Regions from separate parts of the Alistipes communis genome, predicted to be linked through region 1. Evidence: riboswitches for the same ligand, from Rfam matches in the RefSeq annotation. Region 1 holds a riboswitch; the other holds the start of a gene.
What was found. A riboswitch is a leader RNA that binds a small molecule or an ion and turns the genes downstream of it on or off. The one in region 1 is predicted to bind cobalamin.
Positions count from the first base shown of each region.

Region 2: it holds a riboswitch for cobalamin, as region 1 does, so the genes downstream of both, nrdD (anaerobic ribonucleoside-triphosphate reductase) here and FMF02_RS07385 (DUF5074 domain-containing protein) in region 1, are expected to answer to the same signal.

Region 1 covers NZ_AP019735.1:1,779,437-1,787,032, reverse strand. Annotated here, with positions in the region: gene FMF02_RS07395 (triple tyrosine motif-containing protein) at 1-2,548, opposite strand, end outside; gene FMF02_RS07390 (DUF134 domain-containing protein) at 2,758-3,582, shown strand; cobalamin riboswitch at 3,687-3,907, shown strand; gene FMF02_RS07385 (DUF5074 domain-containing protein) at 4,036-5,157, shown strand; gene FMF02_RS07380 (PKD-like domain-containing protein) at 5,167-6,870, shown strand; gene FMF02_RS07375 (TonB-dependent receptor) at 6,874-7,596, shown strand, end outside.
Region 2 covers NZ_AP019735.1:1,398,148-1,405,743, reverse strand. Annotated here, with positions in the region: gene FMF02_RS05790 (inorganic phosphate transporter) at 1-830, shown strand, start outside; gene FMF02_RS05785 (DUF4924 family protein) at 1,135-1,692, shown strand; gene FMF02_RS05780 (hypothetical protein) at 1,784-3,835, opposite strand; cobalamin riboswitch at 4,327-4,531, shown strand; gene nrdD (anaerobic ribonucleoside-triphosphate reductase) at 4,834-6,981, shown strand; gene FMF02_RS05770 (4Fe-4S cluster-binding domain-containing protein) at 6,991-7,467, shown strand.

The sequences.
Region 1 (7,596 bases):
CGAGTTTGCTGCTTACATAGGCGTTGACTTTCTGCCACAGGGGCGCCGTCGTGCGGTTGCCCTGCTTCTGCTGGAACTCGTTGACCATGTCGCGCAGGCGCAGGATGATCTCGTTGCGCCCGATGAGCGTCGAACTCTGCGCCACGATCTCGGCGTCGCGCGTCTCGATCTGCCGGGTCAGCTCCCGGTTGGCGCGCCGCAACGCGACGATCTCCTGCAAGCGCAGACGCCGCAGGTAACGCCGGCGATAGAAACGCATCACCAACAGCCACAGACAATAGAAAGTGAAGGCCAGCAGCAGCACGTAGCCCGCATAGGCCCAGCCGGTAGCGTACCAGGGCGTGAGAACGACGAACGGGAAACGGGCGGGTTCCGACCAGCGGCCGAACACGTCGCCCACGGCGACCTCGAAGGTGTAGCGCCCCTGCGGCAAACGGGCGTAATCGGCCGTTCCCGTCCGGTCGGACTCCGACCATGCGCTCTCCATGCCCGTCAGGCGGTGGCGGAAACGCAGGCCGGGAACCGCGCCCCGACGCGGAGCGTAGCGGAAAGTCACCGAGTTGCGCTGGTGAGGAATCTCGACCGCAGCCGAGAGATCGTACCACGCCTCATCGCCCCGGCGCCCCGACGCACGCAGCGATTCGAGTAGCGGAGGAATCGGAGGGGGGGGGATTTCGACGGCCTGCGATGAGACGAGTTCGAAGCCGTTGTCCCCGCAGAAAAGACAGGTCGAATCGTCGAGCCGCGCCACCTGTTCGTACCCGTAGATCATGTTGTCGACCGGAATGCCGGCGCACGGCGTCAATTCGGCACTGCGCCGGCCGTCGTAACGCAATTTCCAGACGCCGCTGCCGGTAATGACCCAGAACCATTCGTCGGCATAGGGAATCACGCGGCGGATGTCCTCCACCGTGCGGAACGCCGCATCGAGCACCGTATCCGCCTCGATGCAGTCCGTATATTCGTTGTAACGGAAAAACCTGTCGTCGCCCATGAGCGCCACGCGGCCGCCCACGCGCAGCAAATGGAGTTTGTAGGGCAGTCCGTCGCCCGCACCGCCTCCGTAGAGCGTCCGCTCCTCGATGCGCCGGCCGTCGTCGCTCATGCGGCAGCGGTAGACCCCTTTCGACGGATGTTCGAGCCAGAGGTTGCGCATATAATCCGCCTCGATGCGGTAGACCGATTCGTCCAGTCCGTCGACCTCGTGCATCGTACCGTCGTCGTCGAGCAGCCGCAACTTGTAATAGGAGGCGTAGTAGGTGCGGCTCTTTTCGCCCAGTTTCACCCGCCGCAACCCGTAACCGCCCATGTCGGAACGGCGTACCAGCGAAAAATCGGGACGGAGTTCGGTGACGCCCGTGTTGTGGCTCACGTAGAGCCGCCCGTCGAGCAGGTCGAACGACCACGCCTGACCGCTCAGGCCGGCCACGGGGCGGAAATCGGAGGGATCGACGCCCGTCGCCAGACGGCTCTCGTCGACGGCGAAGACCCCCTGGTTGGTAGCCAGCAGCAACTTCCCCTGCCAGCGGCAGGCGTCGTAGAGCGAACCGGCCGCCCACTTGTTGTAGGTATGGTAATCCACCCCTTCGCAGAACAGCAGCAACGAAAGTCCCCGGTCGAGCGCCGCCCAGACATTTTGTTGCGCATCCTCCGCAAGCGCCATCACACTGTTGTTGAGCAGCCGGTTTTCGGTCGAAAGAACCGCGAGCAGCCGTCCGTCGGCACCGGCCTCGTACAATCCTCCGAAAAGCGTCCCGAAGAGATAGGTGCCGCGCGAGGTTCGGATGCCGCAGTTGAGTTCGTCGCGCCGCAACCGCTCCGACAGCGCCGGACTCCACGGCGTGAACCGTTCGCCGTCGTAGCGCCACAATCCGTCGGTACCCGTCCCCACGATCCATTCGCCCTCGTGCGGCCCGGGCAGCAGCACCCGCACGGTCGTCGTCGAGAAGCGTTCGCTGTCGGGCAGCCGCTCGAAGGACTCCTGCCGCATCCGATAGAGCGGGCCGCCCATCTCCTGCACCCAGAACTCGTCGCCCGCACGCAGAAGAAAGAGCATGTTCATCTCGCCCGTCAGGCGGCGGACGCGCTCGTAATCATAAAGGTAGATGCCGTGGAACGATTGAAACAACACCCCCTGCGGCGTGATGTAGATTTTCCAGAAATCGCTGTCCGAAAAGCGGGGATTGCGCTGAGCCGGAACGAGCGACGTATAGCGCAGCGCACCCGAAGCGTCGCGATCCCAGCGCCCGAACTCCTCGAACCCGCCCGTGAAGATCACGTCGTGCGACAGCGGGGCCACCGAACGCACGATCGAGGCGCGGGGCAGTTCGTACAACCGCCATTGCAGGCCGTCGAATTCGAGCAGCCCCTTGTCGTTGCCGGCATAGAGCGTTCCCGCATCGTCTTCGGCCACCGCCCAGTTCTTGTTGGCCGCCCGATAATCGGACGGCAGCAGGTTGATGACACCGGGACCGGCGGCACGCGACGACATCGCCGAAAGCACTCCGGTCAGGAGACAAAACAGGCTGTACAAGAACTTGATCGGCATAAAAGTCTTCACGGATTAGGAGATAAAAATAGGCCTTTTTTACGAAATATCCAAACCTTCGCCCGAAGAAACGCCCCGCAGCGAACCGGATTTTCGCACGATCGAAGCTCCCCTGCACCTTCGGACAAATGGTAACATAGCATATTTTCCATCATTTATTTTGAACTTATGTTCATAATTAATAACTTTGCGGAAACGAGTTTTTTGTCATGCCGCGTCCCCGCAAATGCTGTTACATCGCCCAACCGCCCGCCGTCGCGGGAATGCGTCCCGTCGGCGGAGATAGCGTCGCTCCCGAAGCCGTCACGCTTCGGTACGACGAATACGAAGCGATCCGCCTGATCGACCACCAGGGATTGACACAGGCCGCGGCGGCCGAGCGCATGGGCATTTCCCGCCCCACCTGCACGCGTCTCTACGACCGTGCCCGCCACACGCTCGCCGCCGCGCTCGTCGAAGGGCGGCCGCTGCGCATCGAAGGCGGAAAGGTCTGCCACTCCGAACGCTGGTACCGCTGCCCGCACTGCCGGCGCATCCACACCGGAACACCCCGCTGTCCGGCCTGCCGCCGCAATGAAGACTCCGAGATACTCGGACAACCGAATACAACATATAATCCTGTTAACACTGTCATCATGGAAAAAATCGCACTTCCGACCCGCAACGGCGCGGTCGACGACCACTTCGGCCACTGCGAATGCTACACGATCTTCACGCTCGACGCCGACCGCCGCATCGCCGGCCGCCAGACGCTACCCGCCGCCGAAGGCTGCGGCTGTAAATCCGACATCGCCCCCCGCCTGCACGCCATGGGCGTCGACGTGATGCTTGCCGGCAACATGGGCGACGGGGCGAAAAACGTCCTCCAACGCAACGGTATCGCCGTCATCCGCGGCTGCCACGGGCCTGTCGAGGAGGTCGTCGCGGCCTATCTGGCCGGCCGGATCGCCGATTCGGGCGACGCCTGCGCACACCATCACGAAGGCGGCTGCCCCGAACACCACGGGACGACAGGCTGGCACCTCGCCGAATGACGGAAACCGGTGCCGACGGCACGATCCGCAACCCTTCTGCGGCGATCTTTTCGAGAGGTCGCCGCTATTTTTCCGTAAAAAGCCGCTTTCTGGAAAATTCTTCGTATTTTTGCCTCGCCGAGAGTTCCAACGGCGCGGCGAAGCCTCGCTGCGCCCGGATGAAAAGGGAATCGGGTGTAACTCCCGAACAGTTCCCGCTGCTGTAAATTCCGGCATCCGTCCCGAGCGACGGATGTACTCCGCGACACGTTCAGGCCACTGATTTCGATCGGGAAGGCGTCGCAGAAGGAAAAGTCAGAAGACCTGCTTTCGGCCCGAAAAGACGGATTCACGCCTGCGGGGTACGGGCCGGAAGCCGAATGCGCACACTGCTTGCGCGACCTGCTGCCAGACCGATCCCTCCCCTCTCTCCCGCCGCCGTGATCCCGTCCGATACGACAAAGTTCGACGACTATGATACGATTCGGAACGATAGCGGCCGCATGGTGCGCCGTATTGCTGCTGGCAGCCTGCGAAAGTTCGGGGCCGGCTGAAAAAGAGGATTTCGACACGGGCGGCAGCGCGGGGGTCTTCTGCCTCTGCGAAGGCAACATGAACGCCGGCAACGCCTCGCTCTCCTACTACGACCCCGCCGCACGCACGGTGCAGAACGAAGTCTTCTACCGTGCCAACGGCGCCAAACTGGGCGACGTGGCGCAATCGATCTTCCTGCGCGAAGGGCGCGTCTTCATCCCGATGGACAATTCGGGCGTAATCTGGGCCATCGACGCCGACACCTTCCGCGTCGAGGGGAAGCTCGAAGCGGCGAGCAGCCAGCACCCCGACGAGAACAACCACATCGTCGCGCCGCGCTACATCCACTTCCTGAGCGACACGAAGGCCTACGTGACCGACTTGTTCAGCCCCTACATCACCGTCTTCGACCCCCGCACCTGCAAGATAACGGGCGCCATCCACACCGGTCAGGCACCGTCGACGGGCAGCTACAACTCCACGGAACAGATGGCGCAGTACGACAAGTGGGTCTTCGTCAACTGCTGGTCGTACAGCAACAAGATCCTGGTCATCGACTCCGAGCAGGACAAGGTGGTGCACGAAATCGAACTGCGGAGCATCCAGCCCAATTCGCTGGTCGTCGACCGCAACGGCAAACTGTGGGCGCTGACCGACGGCGGCTACGCCGGCAGCGAATACGGGCAGACCGAACCCTGTCTCTACCGCATCGACGCTGCAACCTGGCGCGTCGAACAGGAATTCGTCTTCGAAAAGGAGGAGTACCCCTCGGAGCTCTGCATCAACGGTGCGGGCGACGTGCTCTACTTCATCAACGACGGCATCTGCAAGATGTCGGTCACGGCCGCGCACGCTCCCGTCAGGCCGTTGATCCCCAACGAGCGGCGGCACCAGATCTACGGTCTGGCGGTCGATCCCACGAGCGGGGAGATCTACGTGGGCGACGCGATCGATTTCGAACAGCCGGGCGTGGTCTACCGCTACCGCGACACCGGTCAGAGCGCCGAACTGGTCGACTCGTTCGGCGTGGGAATGCTACCCAGCGCCTTCGCATTCAAATAGGAAACCGCCATGAGAAAGACGCTCTCCCTGCTCGCCGCACTGCTCGCCGTCGCCTGCGGCGGGGACGAACAAACCGACACCTCGGCACTGCAACCCACCATTACGCAGCAGGAGGCCAACGCCCGCTACCGCGTGAAGGCGGGGCGCGAACTGCTCATCGCCCCGAGCTATACTAACGCCGAAGGGGCGCGCTTCACCTGGACGTGCGACGACGAGGTGGTCTGCCGCGAAGCCTCCTACGTCTTCCGGCGCGACAAGGCCGGCATCTACTACCTCTCGCTGCGCGTCGAAAATGACTACGGCGCCGCCGAAGACGAACTGCGCGTGCGGGTCGACGCGCTCGAAGCGCCCTGCATCACGCTCATCGAACCCGTCGGAGGGTTCACCGTCGCGGCCGATGCCGAACTGACGATCGCTCCCACCGTCGAGAACGGCCAGACGGCGCGCTTCCGATGGACGATCGACGGAGAAATGGTCGGCGAAGCGGCGGAGTACCTTTTCCGGCGGCACGAATGCGGCGACTACGAAGTGACGTTCAGCGCCGCGAACGACGACGGCGAGGACTCGGTCTCGTTCACTGTAAAAGTATTGTCTCCGGAGCAGATGCCCTTCTCGTGGGAATTTCCCCAGACGGCCTATAACGTCGCGCGGGGACGCACGATCCGCCTGAAAGGGTGGAACCCCGTCAACGCCTTCGACGCCGAATACATCTGGGAGGTCGACGGCACGGAGCGACAACGCGGAGCGCAGCTCGAATACCGCTTCGAAGCCCTCGAAGAAGGACCGCACGAAGTGACGGTCACCATGCGCAACAGCTATGCGACCCGCTCGCAAACACTGTCGGTCAACGTCTGTGCTGCCGAAGGCACCTATTACCGGCCCGCCGACGCCGCGAGCCGGGCGTCGACCGTCCGCGTCTTCGAGTACCTGCCCGCGCCCGGACTGTGGGTGAGCGGCTACATGTACGGCCCGCTCTTCACCGCCACGACGATGGCCGAAGCGTGCGCCCACGTGCAATCGCGCTTCGACATCAACTACATGATCTCGCTGGGAGCGTGGGGCGGCTACGTCGTCGCAGGCTTCGACCACAGCGTCGACAACAGCGGCGGCGGAGTCGACCTGGCCATCCGCGGCAATCCCTACTCCTACCAGTCGGAGCCAGGCGTCGTCTGGGTCGCACAGGACGAGAACGGCGACGGGGAACCCAACGACACGTGGTACGAACTGGCCGGTTCGGAGTACGACAGCGCTGAAACGATCTACGACTATTCGGTCACCTACTATCAGCCTACGCGCGCGCAGGCCGCCGTCGTCTGGCGCGACAACCGCGGCGGCGGGGGCACGATCGACCACAACGCCTACTGGAACCCTTCGGACAGCTACTATCAGCCGTGGCTGCCCGAAGGAGAGTGCACCTTCTACGGCACGCGCCTGCTGGACCGCTCGTACGTTGACGCTTCGGGGCAGACCGTCGTTCCTCCCTACGACTGGGGTTATGCCGACAACGCGGGCAAAAGCGACTACGACGGGCAGTTCTGCCTTTTCCGCCTGAGCAACGCCCGCACCTTCGACGGCCGGCCCGCCGACCTGAAATACATCGACTTCGTGAAGATACAGACCGGCCAGATGGGCAAGACCGCACTGCTGGGCGAAACCTCCACCGAGGTGCACCACATCGTCGACTACCACCTTATCGACCGAGAAACCGAATAACCCATGCGCCGCCTCACGCTCCTTCCGCTGCTCATTCTCCCGCTGCTCGCCGCCGCGCAGGAGGAGCGCCCCGCGTGGTCGCTCCCGATCGAGGAGGTGCCGGTGGTGACCCGCCGCACGATGAAGGAGATCGGCGTGCAGCGCACGCAGCTGGATTCGACCGTGCTGCACGACAACATCTCGCTCTCGATGGCCGACGTGCTGACGCAGAACGCCAACCTCTTCATCAAGAGCTACGGCCGTGCCACGCTCGCGACGGCCGAATTCCGCGGCACGTCGCCCTCGCACACGCAGGTGACGTGGAACGGGATGCGGATCAACTCGCCGATGCTCGGCACGGTCGACTTCTCGATGATCCCCGCGTTCTTCATCGACGCCGCGACGCTGCTGCACGGCGCCTCTTCGATCGGCGTCACGGGCGGCGCACTGGGCGGCGCCGTCGTGCTCGGCACCCGCCCGTCCGCGCAGCGGGGCTGGCAAACGCAATACGTGCAGGGCGTCGGGTCGTTCTCGACCTTCGACCAATACCTGCGCGTAAGCTACGGCGGCCAGCGGTGGAGCGCCTCGACGCGCGCAGTCTACTCCACCTCGGACAACGACTTCCGCTACACCAACTACGACAAGATGGAGCTCGTCTACGGCCCCGACGGCGCGGTGGTCGACACCTACCACCCCGTCGAGCGCAACCGCAGCGGCTACTTCCGCGACCTGCACCTGTTGCAGGAA
Region 2 (7,596 bases), 380 kb from region 1:
TGACGGCGCTGGGCGGCTTCATCATCGCCTACGTCGTCGGACTGGCGCTCGTCTACGGAGGAACCGTCATGCTGATCCTGCTGACGGTGCTGGCGGGCTACATGCTCGTCCACAGCAACTTCATCAAAAAGACGAAGAGCGCCGAAACGACGACCGCCGTCACGAACGAAAACGTCGTCGAAGAGATCGCCACGGTGGTCAGCTCGACGATCAACACCGCCACCCGCATCTACGACCGCACGCTGCTGGCCGTCTTCAAGGAGAACCGCAAGGTGTTGCGCGACCTCAACCGCGAATCGTCGGAACTCTACGAGCGGATGCACGAACGCAAATACCGCATGATGTCGACGCTGCGGATGCTGCGCGAGAGCGATCTCGACACGGCGCAGTACTACGTGCAGGTGGTCGACTACCTCAACGAACTGACCAAGGCGCTCACCCACATCGTGCGCCCCGCATACGGCCATATCGACAACAACCACGAAGGGCTGACCCGTGAACAGACGACCGACCTGATCCGCGTGGGCGACGAAGTGGAGGCGATCTACCGCCGCATCAACGCCATGCTCACGACCAACGATTTCGGCGACATCGACCTGGTGCTCTCGATGCGCGACCGTCTTTTCGAGACCATTTCGGACGCGATCAAGAGCGAGCTGCGGCGGTTCAACACCTCCGGCAAGGGGAGTACGAAAGCCAGTATGCTCTACTTGACGATCCTCAACGAGACGCGCACGATGGTGCTCCAGCTGCGCAACCTGTTGAAGGCGCAGCGCCACTTCCTCGAAACGAAGGGCGTCATCAAGAGCTGGCTCTATTACGCCAAATAAGCGGAATCATTTCGTATCTTCGGCTGACGCCTCAGATACTCCGGTCTCGGCAAAACGCAAACGAGTTTGCTTTTACCCTCGCTTATCCGTATCTTTGACTTCGTCGAAGATACTCCCGTTCGGCAATGTTCAAATAAATTTGACATTGCTCTCACTTATCCGTATCTTTGTCGGGCGCGTCCCGAAACCGGACCGTTCACCGCAAACGGTCCGGTTTTTTCATACAGTGCGAAGCCCGCCGCACATGCTGCGGCAGGCGAAACGGAACGCATCGCACGCTGAGCAACGAAACAAAGACGACATCATGGATATAGCCAAGACCAAACGGCGCGAAAACATCGCCGAATACATCCTCTACCTCTGGCAGCTGGAAGACCTGCTGCGGGCGCTGCAATTCAGCCCCGAAGCCGTTCACTCCCAGCTCATCGCCCCCCGCGACCTCTCCCAGCCGGAGCAGCGGCTCTATCTGGAATGGTATATGGACATCGCCGACCTGCTGCGGCAGGAGGGCAAGGAGCGGCAGGGGCACCTCGACCACACGCTGCACCTGATCGCCGACCTGCACAACCTCCACCTGCAACTGATGAAGCTGCCCGCCGGGGCCCGCTACCGCGAACTCTACGCCCGCCTCGAACCCGAACTGCCCCGCCTGCGCGCGGTGCTGGGACGCAACGAGACGAGCGACACCGAACTCTGCTTCCGGGCGCTCTACGCGGCGATGCTCTACCGTATCCGCGGCGAAGGAGGCCAGCAGGCCGTCGCCGACACGGTGGAGTATATTTCGCCCGCGATCGCCGAACTCGCTTCGATGTACGGCAAGGTGGAGCGGGGCGAGATCGATCTCTTCGAACGGGAAAAATAGCCGCAGTCTGCGGCGAAGCGGAAACTGCCCTGTCGCATGGAAGAAGGGGTTGTCGCAGCCAGCGACAACCCCTTCTTCGGATTACGGACTCTTAAAAACGGCGCAGACGCAACCCCGCGGCGTCGGACGGCTCGCCGCGCAACCCCTGCAACGGCAATTCGCGCAGGTCGGCCACCGAGGAGAACCGCGCGAGGGTGCCACGCGGAGAACCGGCGTCGACCAACAACCGTTTCTCTATGCTCCGGCGTTCCGGACGGAAGGCGCCGAGCGAACCGTGACGGCGGCTGCGCACGGTTTTCGCTACCGTACCCGAAGCCGCTGCGGAGGTGGTGAAAGGTTCCGACTCGAAAATCTTCGTCGTCCGTCCCCCGTTGTAACCGAACGCCACGGCGACATAGGTCGTCGACGGTTCGAGCATATCCGTGAAATCTACGGTACGATTGCCCGAATAGAGCGAATAATCGAATAATCCGTACGCTTTGAGAATATCCATATAGACCTCGGCATAAGCCTCCTTGCCCTCGTCGTAGGCCGTATACTCATCGTAGACGAAGACGTCGGCGAAATAGACCTCGTCGGTATTCGACGGCGTTACGTCGAATTTGGCGCCCGAAGCCGTAACGTCGCGGACGTTCAGGCCGATCGTCATCGTCGAAGGAACAAGTTCGGAGGTTCGCTGCACCGCGCTGGCGACCTCCGTCGTGCGTACGCCCTCGGTGCTGACGCCGAAGACGACGGCCACGTAATCGGTTCCCGCGTCGAGGTCGCCCATCGCCAGATCGGTATCGGTGTCGACCGTCACGTCGCCCGTCCAGATATATTCGTTGCCGGCCCAGTCGATCTCGTAGCCATTCTCCATCTCGATGAAGGCGTCCGCAATGGACGAAGGCGTATTTTTGTCGAACAGCTCCTTGCTGCACACGCCGATATAGTAGCGCGTAGCCGCATTGGACGGCCGGACGGAGATGTCGAATGCCGTCACGGAGACATTCCGGAAGGAGATGCCGAACGTGCAGTCGTCCGTCGGCACGAACGCTTCGGTACGCACCGTCTCGCGCGTCACGCCCGTCAGCGGCCTGCCCTCTTCGGTCAGGGCGAACGCGTAGACCACGTACTCCGTATCGGGCGAAAGTTTCGTGAATTCGTAGCCGTCGGGGCCGATCGAGAGAAAGTCGGTCCAGTCGAGATCGTAACCGTTGGCCTGGTAATAGGCCGCCGTCTCTTTCAGGTCGGCGACCACCGAAGCGACGATTTCGGCGTCGGTACCCCATGTGTCGAAATCGGCCTTCGCCGCCAGATCGAAATAGTAGAAGCAACCCGTATTGGAGGGCGTCACCTCCACGTCGCAGGTCGATTCGGTCTCTTCGTGCGCAATGGCGAACTCGCAGGAGAAGGGCCCGGTGCGGAACTCGGTCTTCGAGATCGCCGACGTGGCGACCCCTTCGGCTGTCATACCGTAGGCATAGGCGTAATAGTCGGTGTCGGAAGCGAGTCCGGAGATCGTCTGTTCGCCGGTGGGGCCTGTCGTAAGGAACATGTCCAGCATCTCGGCGAACGTCTTTCCAGCCAGGTCGGCCTGCCCCTGTATGTACTCGATGTCGCTGCGGATATAATCGGCCTCGGTCGCATAGCTGTCGAAAAGCGACTTCTCGACCACCATCGGAACATAGCTCGCGGTATCGTCCGACGGCGTCCACGCCACTACGGCGCTGCTTCCGTCGATACCCGACACCCGAATGTCGAAGGTGAGTTCCGGCGTTTCGGGCGCCGGCTGCAAGAGGGTCACCACTTTCTTCTCAGCACCCTTATAGGTCAACGCGACGTTGGCGATGCGTACCTCGCCCTCGCTCGGATCGAACGCAAAGCCGATCCGGCCGGAAACGGAGTAATCGAACGAATGCACCCACGCATCGGTCGTCGAAGCGGCGATAGCCTCGCCCTCGACCGGATTTTCGACCTCGTATTCGAACCACGACGTTCCGCCTTCGGGCGAAACCGAAAGGGGCGACGCTGCGACCGCCTCCGGAAGTTTGATAACGGGCGCCGGCGCCTCGGGCGGTGCGGGATCGTCGGTGTCGCTGTCGCTGCAACCGCCGGCAAGAAGCGCCGAAGCGGCGAACAGAAAAGTCAAAAAACGTTTCATAGGCAAAATGGATTTTGTGTGGCGGTAAAACGGGGCTTTCCGAAACGCCCGTCGCCCTGTCACGGTTAAAAACGATCGATCCGCCGTCCGGCCTGCGGTTTCGCTCCGGAACGGCTTGCGGCCGGATTCGGGATCGGGCACACAGGCAAATATAGCGTAAAATAATTTATATCCAAACATCGTAACCCATTGCATTTCCAGCAGTTGAATTACACTTCCGAGCCGAAAGCAGCGGTTTTCGCACGAATCGGAAGGAAGAATCGGGATTGTCGGGGCGGATCGGTCGCGGACGGAGCGATCGGGTTACGGATCGTAACCTTTCGTTTTTTCGATCTTTTCCGGAATCATCCCCCTCCGTTCCGTGCCCGAATTCCCTTTTACTGCGGGATACCCCTTTCCGCCGGAGCATCAGTCCGTTGACGGCGGCTGTTCATAAAATGTTGATAGGTTTTCCCTGCGAACGGCTGCGGCACTTGCAAAAGCACTATATTTGCATACACAAGGATGACGGTTCCTTGCCGCCGTGTCATGCGGCGGAGGGATGAAAAGGGAACGCCTGTGCAATTCAGGGACTATCCCCGTAGCTGTAACTTCCACGACAAAGGCCGCACAATCTCCGCCACTGCCGCCAGCGGGCGACGGGAAGGCGTGCCGGCCGGAACGAGTCAGAAGACCTGCCGTCCTCCCTTCGTTCGGAGCTTTCGGGTCGAAGAGCCAGACGATGCGATCTGCCCTGCGGGGATTATCTGCCCGTACCGGCGCGGTCGCTGTCGTATCGCATTCATTCCCGCAACACCGCAGCCGAAATCGCCCTTTCCGACCGTGACCGGTCACGGAGCATCCGTGCGAAGCGCCGGAAGCGCCGCAGAGGACGATTCGACAGGGATTGTCGCCATGAAGGGCGGAGAGGAGACTCTCCGTAACGCAAGTCCGACGGGATTTCATGCCGACGCCCGACCTAAGATAAGTCACCCCCTTCCGTCGGACGCATGTCAACTATGAGCAGTTCCGAAATTTTCATCACCAAGCGCGACGGCAAACGCGAGCGTTTCTCGATCGACAAGATCCGTGCGGCCATCGCCAAAGCCTTCCTCTCGGTCGGGAGTTTCGCCACCGACGAGATGCTCACCCAGATTCTGGGACGCATCCGCGTCGCGGACGGCACGACCGTCGAACAGATTCAGAACCAGGTCGAGACGGCGCTGATGGCCGAACGCTACTACAAGGTGGCCAAAGCCTACATCATCTACCGGCAGGAACATACCGAAGACCGCGAAGTGCGCGACAAGCTGCAATTCCTGATGAACTACTGCGAGGCCAAGAACCCCGCCACCGGCTCGAAATACGACGCCAACGCCAACGTCGAGAACAAGAATATCGCCACGCTCATCGGCGAGCTGCCCAAGCAGAACTTCATCCGTCTCAACCGCCGCCTGCTGACCGACCGGTTGAAGGAGATGTACGGCAAAGAAGTCTCCGACCGTTACCTCGAACTGCTCGACCGCCATTTCATCTACAAGAACGACGAGACGTCGCTGGCCAACTACTGCGCCTCGATCACGATGTATCCGTGGCTGCTGAGCGGCACGACCTCGATCGGCGGCAACTCGACGCGGCCGACCAATCTCAAATCCTTCTGCGGCGGCTTCGTCAACATGGTCTTCATCGTCTCGTCGATGCTCTCGGGCGCCTGCGCCACCCCCGAATTCCTGATGTACATGAACTACTTCATCGCGCAGGAGTTCGGCGAGGACTACTACCGGCGCGCCGACGAGGTGGTCGACCTCTCGCGCCACCGCCGCACGATCGACAAGGTCATCACCGACTGCTTCGAACAGGTGGTCTACTCGATCAACCAGCCCACCGGCGCACGCAACTTCCAGGCCGTCTTCTGGAATATCGCCTACTACGACCGCTACTACTTCGAATCGCTCTTCGGCGAGTTCCGTTTCCCCGACGGGTCGCGCCCCGACTGGGAGGGGCTGTCGTGGTTGCAGAAACGCTTCATGAAGTGGTTCAACGCCGAACGGCTCAAAACCGTGCTCACCTTCCCCGTCGAGACGATGGCGCTGCTGACCCGCGACGGCGACGTGATGGACGCCGAGTGGGGCGACTTCACGGCCCAGATGTACGCCGAAGGACATTCGTTCTTCACCTACATGAGCGACAACGCCGACTCGCTGTCGTCGTGCTGCCGCCTGCGCAACGAGATCCAGGACAACGGATTCAGCTACACGCTGGGAGCGGGCGGTGTCTCGACCGGTTCGAAGAGCGTGCTGACGATCAACCTCAACCGCTGTATCCAGTACGCCGAGCGGCAGGGCATTCCCTACCTGTCGTTCCTCGAAGAGGTGGTCGACCTTACGCACAAGGTGCAGCTGGCCTACAACGAGAACCTCAAAGAGCTGCAACGCAAGGGAATGCTTCCGCTCTTCGACGCGGGCTACATCAACCTGTCGCGCCAGTACCTCACCATCGGCATCAACGGCCTGGTCGAGGCGGCCGAATACAAGGGGATCGCCATCGTCGACAACCCCGACTACGTGCGCTTCACCGAAGAGATTCTGGGGTTGATCGAGCGCTACAACCACAAGTACCGCTCGAAGGAGGTGATGTTCAACTGCGAGATGATCCCCGCCGAAAACGTGGGCGTGAAGCATGCCAAATGGGATCGCGAGGACGGCTATAAGGTGCCGCGCGACTGCTACAACAGCTATTTCTACGTCGTCGAGGACACGACGCTCAACATCGCCGACAAGTTCCGCCTGCACGGCGCGCAGTACATCGCCCACCTCACGGGCGGCTCGGCGCTGCACATGAATCTCGAAGAGCACCTTTCGCAACCGCAGTACCGCCACCTGTTGCGCGTGGCGGCGCAGGAGGGATGCAACTACTTCACGTTCAACATCCCCAACACGGTCTGCAACGACTGCGGACACATCGACAAACGCTATTTGAAGGAGTGCCCCCGCTGCCACTCGACGAACCTCGACTACCTGACGCGCGTGATCGGCTACATGAAGCGCATCAGCAACTTCTCGCAGGCGCGGCAGCAGGAGGCTGCGCGGCGGTATTACAACCGTCCGGAACGGATCGAGGGCGGCGTCGAAGAGCGCAGCGTGGCGGCACCGCGACGCGACGAATAGCCGACGGCCATGCTTCGTTACACCGACTACGACATCGTGTTCCGCGAGATCCCCGACGAGACGACGCTCGCCGTCAACCTCGCGGGATGCCCCAACCGCTGCCCGGGCTGCCACAGCCCGCAGTTGCAGGAACCGATCGGCGAACCGCTCACCGAGGAGGTCGTGGAGCGGCTGCTGGCGCGCTACGGCGCTGCGGTCACCTGCTTCTGCCTGATGGGAGGCGACGCCGAACCGCACGAGGCAGCGCGGCTGGCGCTCTTCGCCCGCCGGCTGCGGCCCGCCCTGCGCACGGGGTGGTACTCCGGACGTGCGGCGTTGCCCGAAGGGTTCGATCCGACGGGAGTTTTCGACTACGTGAAACTCGGCCCCTACATCGCTGCGCGGGGGCCGCTCGACGATCCGGCGACCAACCAGCGGCTATGGCGCATCCGGCCCGACGGCCGACGCGAAGATCTCACGCCGCGGTTCTGGCGCAAACGAGGCTGAAAAACCGATCGGGGAGAGCAAATGCTCTCCCCGATCACGTCAGACCCCGTCTCCGCCGCCGATCGCCCCTCCTCGAACGGCCGGCGATGCTGCCCGCCTGCGGACAGACGCCCCGCGAGCGGCCGAACA